4 regions of the Pseudarthrobacter sp. NIBRBAC000502770 genome follow, and region 1 is predicted to be linked to each of the others. Evidence: riboswitches for the same ligand, from Rfam matches in the RefSeq annotation. Region 1 holds a riboswitch; each other region holds the start of a gene.
What was found. A riboswitch is a leader RNA that binds a small molecule or an ion and turns the genes downstream of it on or off. The one in region 1 is predicted to bind S-adenosylmethionine.
Positions count from the first base shown of each region.

Region 2: another riboswitch for S-adenosylmethionine. It lies ahead of NIBR502770_RS20710 (cobalamin-independent methionine synthase II family protein); the one in region 1 lies ahead of NIBR502770_RS16435 (DUF1737 domain-containing protein).
Region 3: another riboswitch for S-adenosylmethionine. It lies ahead of NIBR502770_RS10295 (aminotransferase class V-fold PLP-dependent enzyme); the one in region 1 lies ahead of NIBR502770_RS16435 (DUF1737 domain-containing protein).
Region 4: another riboswitch for S-adenosylmethionine. It lies ahead of NIBR502770_RS04060 (bifunctional o-acetylhomoserine/o-acetylserine sulfhydrylase); the one in region 1 lies ahead of NIBR502770_RS16435 (DUF1737 domain-containing protein).

Region 1 is NZ_CP041198.1:3,433,316-3,435,507, forward strand. It holds gene opgC (OpgC domain-containing protein) at 1-769, opposite strand, end outside; SAM riboswitch class IV at 936-1,051, shown strand; gene NIBR502770_RS16435 (DUF1737 domain-containing protein) at 1,065-1,340, shown strand; gene NIBR502770_RS16440 (rhodanese-like domain-containing protein) at 1,337-1,747, shown strand; gene NIBR502770_RS16445 (O-succinylhomoserine sulfhydrylase) at 1,748-2,192, shown strand, end outside.
Region 2 is NZ_CP041198.1:4,343,485-4,345,676, reverse strand. It holds gene NIBR502770_RS20715 (M14 family zinc carboxypeptidase) at 1-862, opposite strand, end outside; SAM riboswitch class I at 1,091-1,196, shown strand; gene NIBR502770_RS20710 (cobalamin-independent methionine synthase II family protein) at 1,210-2,192, shown strand, end outside.
Region 3 is NZ_CP041198.1:2,150,377-2,152,568, forward strand. It holds gene hisN (histidinol-phosphatase) at 44-856, shown strand; SAM riboswitch class IV at 1,009-1,122, shown strand; gene NIBR502770_RS10295 (aminotransferase class V-fold PLP-dependent enzyme) at 1,159-2,192, shown strand, end outside.
Region 4 is NZ_CP041198.1:824,203-826,394, forward strand. It holds gene NIBR502770_RS04055 (VOC family protein) at 80-718, opposite strand; SAM riboswitch class IV at 879-994, shown strand; gene NIBR502770_RS04060 (bifunctional o-acetylhomoserine/o-acetylserine sulfhydrylase) at 1,038-2,192, shown strand, end outside.

The DNA.
Region 1 (2,192 bases):
CGGCAGTGTCGTCATGGTAGGCGGCCAACCCCACCCAGTCCACCGCGTCGTCGCCCGGGTAATACGGGGCATAGGCGCTGTCGCTCCCGTTCCAGGTTCCGTCCCCATTTGTATCCAGGAGGGAAAACCCGTCGCTTCCCGGCTGTGGCGCATTCCTGTTCCGGTCGAAGGGGTAGTCCTTCCCCAGGTAGGGCGCCCACACCATGGTGGCCCGGCCGCCGTCGTCCTTCCTGAAGGCTGCCGACACCGCTTGGAAAGCCTGCCGGTACGCAGCCGGCTGCTGGCCCCAGGCCACCCAGCTGGCGTTCATGTCGGGGGCAAAGCGGACCAGCAGTTGGCCCTTGAATCCCGCGGTCAGGTCGCGCACCTGCGCTGCGAACGCTTCCGCCTCCGCGGCGCCGAGCTGGTCCAGCGGCACGGACGGCTTGACCGTGAGCATGGCGTGGGCGCCCTTCGCTGCGGTCTGCTGCAGGAAGCCCCCGATGTCATTCCGCTCGGATTCGCGGTACGGCATGGTGATGTCATGGCCGTAGAGCGCCGGGGTTGCGCCCAGCCGGTCGCTGAAGCCCGCGGCGGTATCCTCACCCCATTCGAGGACCGCCCCCAGCCAGGGTTTGCCCCTGTCCGGCGCGGGGCCGGCCGCCTGCGCCGGGGCTGCCGGGGCCACCACTGCCAGGAGGGCGATGAGAACCGCGGCCAGGAAGGACGCGGCGGAACGCGGACGGTTACGCCGGATGGCGGCGCGGTGGTGCGATACGTGTGCCCGCATGCTGACAAGGACCCCCGGTACTCATTGCTCTGGATACGGGGCGGCGCCCCCGGTATGAACCTTATCGGTCCGCAGCAGGCTACGTGCCGCATGGCGGGCAGCTCAATGACGGAACATGACGACGTCGGCGATGCGGCTTGGCGCGGCAGGTGTTACGTTTTTGGGGAGTAATGAGTACCGGCGCCAAGCCCTGACTTGCCGGTCGGCAACCCTCCCTTTCGCGGCGGGGTGCCTCAGGTGAATACTCGGCATATCGACCGATTCGAGCTGCAAGCGTGAGAGAAGGAGATCCGTCGTGTCCGACGCACCCGCCCTTGACGAAAGACTGTCCTACCGCCTGATAACCGGCGCGGACACCCGTGAATTCTGCGAGCGGATCTCCGCCGCACTCGCCGACGGCTACGTGCTGCACGGCAGCCCGGCAGCTACTTTCAACGGCACCAGCGTCATCGTGGCGCAGGCAATCGTCCTTCCGGCCGCCATCGCCTCAGCCGATGCCGCCGTCGCCACAGCGGTGGACCAGCTCGACGCCGGCCTTGAAGGCGATTTCGACGGCGAGGGCCACGCATGAGCTACGCCGGAGACCTGACGCCCCAGGAAGCATGGGCCAAGCTGGAGCAGGGCGCCATCCTGGTGGACGTCCGCACCGAGGGCGAATGGGCCCACATCGGCATCCCGGACACCAAGGCCACGGACAACGATCCCCTGTTCATCCAGTGGACCTTCCCCGGCGGCATCCCCAATCCCGACTTCGTCAAGGACCTCCAGGCGCAGGCGCCGGAGGATCCCCAGGCGGAACTGCTCTTCCTCTGCCGCTCCGGCCAGCGGTCCATCGCGGCTGCAACTGCCGCCACCCAGGCCGGTTTTACCGCCTACAACGTGCTGGAGGGCTTCGAAGGCGAGCCGGACCGCTACGGCGAACGCACCGTCAACGGCTGGAAGAACCGCGGCCTCCCCACCAACCTCGGAAAGAACTAAGTGACCTTCAACCCAGACGCCCCCGGCTGGAACCCCGATACGCAGGCAGTCCGCGGCGGCCTGGACCGCTCCAACTTCCAGGAAACGTCCGAGGCCATCTTCCTGAACTCCGGCTTCGTCTACGAATCCGCTGCGGCAGCTGAACGCGCGTTCACCGGCGAGGACGAGCGCTTTGTCTACTCCCGCTACGGCAACCCGTCCGTTGCCACCTTCCAGGAACGGCTCAGGCTGCTGGAAGGCACCGAAGCCTGCTTTGCGACGGCGTCGGGCATGTCTGCCGTGTTCACCGCGCTGGGTGCCCTGCTGGCTGCCGGCGACCGCGTGGTGGCTGCCCGTTCGCTGTTCGGTTCGTGCTTTGTGATCCTGAACGAGATCCTCCCGCGCTGGGGTGTGGAAACGGTCTTCGTGGACGGTCCGGACCTGGACCAGTGGCGCGAAGCCCTGT
Region 2 (2,192 bases), 910 kb from region 1:
TCTCGAAGAGCAGGGTGGCGATGCCGTACTCCACGGAGATGCCGTTTCGGCTGATGGTTTCGGCGCTGCCGCCCTGGTACTTGCCCAGGTGTCCCCAGCCGGTGGAGTCGACGTTGTTGAAGACCACGGCGCCAAGCTGCTTTGATTTTTCGACGACGGCGGGGTCGGCGTTGGGGGTGGTGGGGTACAGGATGGAGCCGGATACCAGCTTGCCGTCACGCTCGGCCCGGGTGCCCTGGTGGTGCAGGTCGATCATGTAGTCGATCCGGTACTTGCGCATGACGTTGTTGTGCAGCGCCTGGGTCTCCGGCTGGACCTTGGCCACATGGTCGCGGTTCAGGTCCACGCCCTCGGCGTTGTAGCGGGTGAGGTTGCGGTCCCCCTTGGCAAGGTAGTTTTCCAGGGAGAAGTTCACGTCCCCCATGGCCCCGTCCGCATTGAGCATGGGCACCACCAGAATGTTCACGCCTTTGAGGATGTCAGCGGATTTACCGGCCCCCAGGTGCTTGATGAACTCCATGGCGCCCTCGGTGGTGAGCTGCTCGTTGCCGTGCTGCTGGGTCAGGTACAGAATGGTGGGCTTGGCGGGGTCCGAAATGTACTTGACCAGGTGGATGTCGCGCCCCTTGACCGTTTGCCCGATGACCTCCAGCTCCATTGCCGGCTGGCGGGCGTCCTGGTCCTTCAGGAACGAGACCATCTGTTCGTACGTGGCGAGCTTGGAGGTGGTGATCTGGCCGTTGCCGTCGTAATTGGGGCCTTCGCCCACAGCGTGTGCCAGCGGGGCGGGACCCGCGACGACGGCCAGCGCCAGGGCTCCGGAGGCGGCGAGGGTCCTGAAATTTGCCAGGGATTTCTTCACAGTGCGTTACCTCTTTCGAGTGCATCGGGGCGCCACCGGCCAGCTCCGTTGCGGCGGTGGCATGTGACCTCAGCCAACCAAGCTTAACGAAACCTGTCAACAAGCTGGACAAAGTCTGTAAGTATGCTGCTGCCCGCCGGGCAAGGGCAGGGAAGCAGCCGGGCAGCGGGCCGCGACATAAAGCGGCACGGACTTGCCCCAAGGTGGGTCTCTCGATTTAGTGAGAGTGAACCATCCGGAGCGGCCGAGAGACCTGGCTCGATGACGCCGCAGCAACCACGGTCCAGCAGGATTCCTGCCGGACCGAAGGTGCTACTGCCAGGACCGATGGAAAGGAAGATTCCAGCATGCCCCTGAACACCGACCACATCCGCGTCACCCACGCCGGATCGTTGCCCCGCACCCCGGAACTCATCGCGGCCAATGCCGCCAAGGAAACCGACGGCGTCACCCCTGAATTCCTGGACCTCCTGGAAACCTCCGTGGTGGACGTGGTCCGGCGCCAGAAGGACCTCGGGATCGACATTCCCAACGACGGCGAATACGGGCACACGATGGCCAACTCCGTGGACTATGGCGCCTGGTGGAACTACTCCTTCGCACGGCTGGGCGGCCTGGAGCCAACCAATGTGGACCGCTGGGCCGATGCCCAGGTGCACCGCTCCTCCCCCGGCAACATTGTCCTGACCTCCTTCCCCGACAGGCGCGACCGGCAGGCGTTCAACGAGGCCTACAACGACCCGTCCTCGGGCATCCTGTCCCACCGCAAGAGCGTGACCCAGCCCAAGATCGCCGGACCCCTGACCTACACGGGCCAGGACCTGGTGGCATCGGACATCAAGAACCTGAAGACCGGCCTCGCCGCCGCCGGGTTGTCGGACGGCTTCGTGGCATCCCTCTCTCCCGGCTCGTGCGCCCGCGTGGCCAACGAGTACTACAAGTCCGATGAGGAACTTGTCTACGCCTGTGCCGATGCCATGCGGGAGGAATACAAGGCCATCGTCGACGCCGGCCTCACCGTGCAGCTCGACGATCCGTCCCTGGCCGAGAGCTGGGACCAGATCAATCCCGAGCCCAGCCTGGAGGACTACCTGAAGTTCATCCAGCTGCGCGTCGAGGCCACCAACTGGGCCCTCCGGGACCTGCCCCAGGAACAGATCCGGCTGCATGTCTGCTGGGGTTCCTGGCACGGCCCGCACACCACGGACATCCCTTTCGCCGACATCATCGGCTCGGTGCTGCAGGTCAACGCGGGCGCATACTCCTTCGAGGCAGCCAACGTCCGCCACGAACACGAATGGCGTGTATGGGAGGACACCAAGCTCCCCGA
Region 3 (2,192 bases), 1.3 Mb from region 1:
GCGTTCTCCCGGCAGAAGCGTCCGCAGACGGTAGTTTGTAACCATGATCCAACCCGCTTCGAGCTACAACGATGACCTGCGCCTGGCCCATGTCCTGGCCGACTCCGTGGATGACCAGACCATGAGCCGCTTCAAGGCCCTGGACCTCCACGTTGAGACCAAGCCGGACCTGACGCCCGTCACCGACGCCGACAAGGCAGCCGAGGAAGCCATCCGCGGCCAGCTCTCCCGCTCCCGTCCCCGCGATGCCGTCCTGGGCGAGGAGTTCGGCAGCACCGGGCACGGTTCACGGCGCTGGATCATCGATCCCATTGACGGGACCAAGAACTTTGTCAGGGGCGTCCCGGTCTGGGCCACCCTGATCGCCCTGGTGGACGAAGGCGAACCCGTGGTGGGCGTGGTCAGCGCCCCGGCCCTCGGCAAGCGCTGGTGGGCGGCAAAGGGCATGGGCGCCTACATGGGCAGGTCCTTGGCAGCTGCCACCCGGCTGCGCGTCTCCAACGTGTCCAGCCTCTCCGACGCCTCCCTCTCCTACTCCAGCCTGAGCGGCTGGAAGGAACGCGGCAACCTCGACGATTTCCTCGGGCTGACCGAGGACGTCTGGCGGACCCGGGCATACGGCGATTTCTGGTCGTACTGCATGGTGGCAGAGGGCTCCGTGGACATCGCCTGCGAACCGGAACTCAACCTCTACGACATGGCTGCGCTGGTGCCGATCGTGGTCGAGGCCGGGGGCCGGTTCACCTCCCTCGAGGGCGAGGACGGACCGTTCGGCGGGAACGCGCTGGCCACCAACTCGATCCTGCACTCCGAGGTCCTGCACCGTCTCAACCCTTACCTGGACGATCTGCTGTAACTGCCACGGTTTGCCCGCTTGGGCGAATATTGCGACGCCGGACACCTTCAGAAGGAGGTGTCCGGCGTCGTTTATTCGATATTGCGTAATAAAGCCCTTAACAATTGGCCCGGCTTCCAGCCTGGCCGCCCCATGTCCTACGCTTTTATGCAGGTCACGAGTGCCAGCGCAAAACCCCGGTTTGCTGGCCGGCAACCCTCCATTCGCGGCGGGGTGCCCCGGGTGACGACCAGGCCGGTCCGGAGTGGATGCGGCAAGCGCGGATTCCGTACGCCGGAGTCCTGTACACAAGTGAGGTCTCTGTGACAACTGCCACCGTCTCCCCCAAACCCGTCACCGAATCCGCCGTTGCTGCCGAACGCCGTGCCGCCGCCGGCCGCCCGCTCGCTGCAGTCACCGGGGCCGAAATCCAAGCACCATTGATAACCGGCGGCCACGTGCGGTACGCCAACCTTGATTACGGGGCATCGGCCCCTGCACTCTCCGTGGTGTCCGCCTACCTCAACGAGATCCTGCCCTACTACGCCAGCGTCCACCGCGGGGCCGGGTACGCCTCCCAGATCAGCACCTCCGTGTACGAGAACGCACGCAGCATTGTCCGGGACTTCGTGGGCGGCCGGCAGGACGATTCGGTCATCTTCACCCGGAACACCACCGATTCGCTGAACCTCCTGGCGGGCTGCCTGCCCCGGACGGACGGACGGACCGCCGGTGACGTCCTCTACCTGGACATCGAGCACCACGCCAACCTCCTGCCGTGGCAGGGCGTCCCGCACCGCAGCATCGTTGCCGCGGACACCATCGCCGGCACCCTTGAGGCCGTCCGCGCCGAACTCGAACAGGGCGGCGTCAGCCTCCTGGCCGTCACCGGCGCCTCCAACGTCACCGGCGAGATCCTCCCCATCCGGGCCCTGGCCGCGCTGGCCCACCAGCACGGCGCCCGGATCGTGGTGGACGCGGCCCAGCTCGCGCCGCACCGCCGGGTGGACATCAGCGCGGACGACGTCGACTACCTCGCCTTTTCCGGCCACAAGCTGTACGCGCCGTTCGGCGCAGGTGTCCTGGTAGGCCGGCCTGACTGGCTGGATTCCGGCGTCCCGCACCTCGCCGGCGGCGGGGCCGTCAAGGAAGCACGGCTCGACGGCGTCAGCTGGGCCACCGGCCCGGCCCGCCACGAAGGAGGCTCACCGAACGTCCTCGGCGCCGCCACCCTGGCACGCGCCACGCAGGTCATCGCCGAACTCGACCAGGACAGGTGGCATGCGCACGAGTCCGCGATCCGGTCCTTCCTGGTGGAGGGCCTCCAGGAAATCGACGGCGTCACCGTCCACCAGAT
Region 4 (2,192 bases), 1.8 Mb from region 1:
CACCACCCAATGGCGGCCGAAGTTTGCCCGGGCACAACCCGGGGACCTCCCCGGAGTGGTCCGGGAGGAATGGGAAGGGTCAGATGGTGACGGCTCCGTTGGCGGTCTCAAAGGTGACCGAGAGGATGCCCGGCGTACCGTGCGGGGCCACCCATTCCACCGCAACGTCCTCGAGCGGCTTCTCCACGGGCTCACCGAGCCACTCGGTGACGCGCGAGGCGGAACCGGCGATGGTCAGGCAGCTCATCTTGAGGTTGCTCTCGTAAGCGTGGGACGGGTGGAGGGAGGGGTCGCCCTCCCACTTGAGCATGTACGGCACCTGGGGATCGGCGATGAGGCCCAGGATGCCAATTTGCTTCCAGACCAGCTCGCGGCCGTCCGGGAACTTGCGGTTGCCGTTCACGGCAGCGCGGCCCAGGCGTTCCTCGAAGGGGGCGAGGTCGTCCACTTCGACGCACCAGCCCATCCAGCCGCCACCGGCAGCGGAGCGGGCACGCACTGCCTGCCCGAACGGTGCCTTGTCCGACGCCGGGTGGTCAAGGACCTCGACGACTTCGAGGTACTTGTGGCCCGCCAGGGGGATGATCATATTCCGGGTTCCGAAGCGGGGGTGTACGCCACCCTTCACTGCCTCAACGCCGAGGGCAGTTGCAATACGTTCGGTAGTGGCCGCGAGGCCATCGTGTTCACAGGCGTAAGAGACGTGATCCATGCGCATGCGAACATCTTGGCACTTTGTGATCGGGCTCTCAGCTAAGGGTACCCTTACTGGCATTTTGGGTGGCCGCCGTCCCTGTCCAAATGCCCCTGGGCCTGCGCCAAGACCATGTTCGTCACAATGCTGTCCGGGCCGGATTGAAGTTCCTAGACTGGGCCCAGGTCATGAGTGCCAGCGCCAAGCCCCGGCTCGCTGGCCGGCAACCCTCCATCCGCGGTGGGGTGCCCCGGGTGAGGACCAGGCTGTCCGGCAATGGCCGGAGAGCAAGCGCGGCCCGTGGTGCTCCCAGCATGCCGGGCCCATGTCATAGGAGACTGAGATGTCCAACGGATGGTCCTTCGAAACCCGCCAGATCCATGCCGGCCAGGAGCCTGACAGCGCCACCGGAGCCCGCGCCCTTCCCATCTACCAGACCACGTCCTTCGTGTTCCCCAGTGCCGAGAGCGCGGCCAACCGCTTCGCCCTGGCCGAACTTGCACCCATCTACACCCGCATCGGCAATCCCACCCAGGACGCCGTCGAGCAACGGATCGCAAGCCTTGAAGGCGGCCTGGCGGCATTGCTGCTGAGCTCCGGCCAGGCCGCGGAGACGTTCGCAGTGCTGAACATCGCCGAGGCAGGCGACCATATAGTGGCCAGCCCCAGTCTTTACGGCGGAACCTACAACCTGTTCGCCCACACGTTGAAGAAGTTCGGCATCTCGGTGACCTTCGTGGCTGATCCTGACAACCTGGACCAGTGGCGCGACGCCGTGCAGCCCAATACCAAGCTCTTCTTCGGTGAAGTGGTGTCCAACCCGCGCCAGGACGTCCTTGATATTGAGGGCATCTCCGAAGTGGCGCACCAGGCCGGCGTGCCCCTGATCGTGGACAACACCCTTTCAACCCCCTACCTGATCCGCCCATTGGAGTGGGGCGCGGACATCGTCATCCACTCGGCCACCAAATACCTGGGCGGCCATGGCTCGGCCATCGCCGGCGTCATCGTCGATTCCGGCAGGTTCGATTTCGGCAAGGACCCGGAACGGTACCCCGGCTTCAACACCCCGGACCCCACCTATAACGGCCTGGTCTACGCACGCGACCTCGGCGAAGGCGGCGCGCTCGGCGCCAACCTCTCCTACATCCTCAAGGCCCGGGTGCAGTTGCTGCGCGACCTTGGCTCCGCGGTCTCGCCCTTCAACGCGTTCCTGATTTCCCAAGGCCTGGAGACCTTGAGCCTGCGGGTGGAGCGCCACGTTGCGAACGCCACGGAGGTTGCGCGCTGGCTGGAGGCAAGGGACGACGTCGAATCCGTCGCCTACGCGGGGCTGCCGTCCAGCCCCTGGTACGAGCGTGGCCGCAAGTACGGGCCAAAGGGAACGGGCGCCGTGGTCGCCTTCAACCTGGCCGGCGGCGCGGAAGCCGGCAAGCGCTTCGTCGACGCACTCGAGCTGCACTCCCACGTGGCCAACATCGGCGACGTGCGCTCCCTG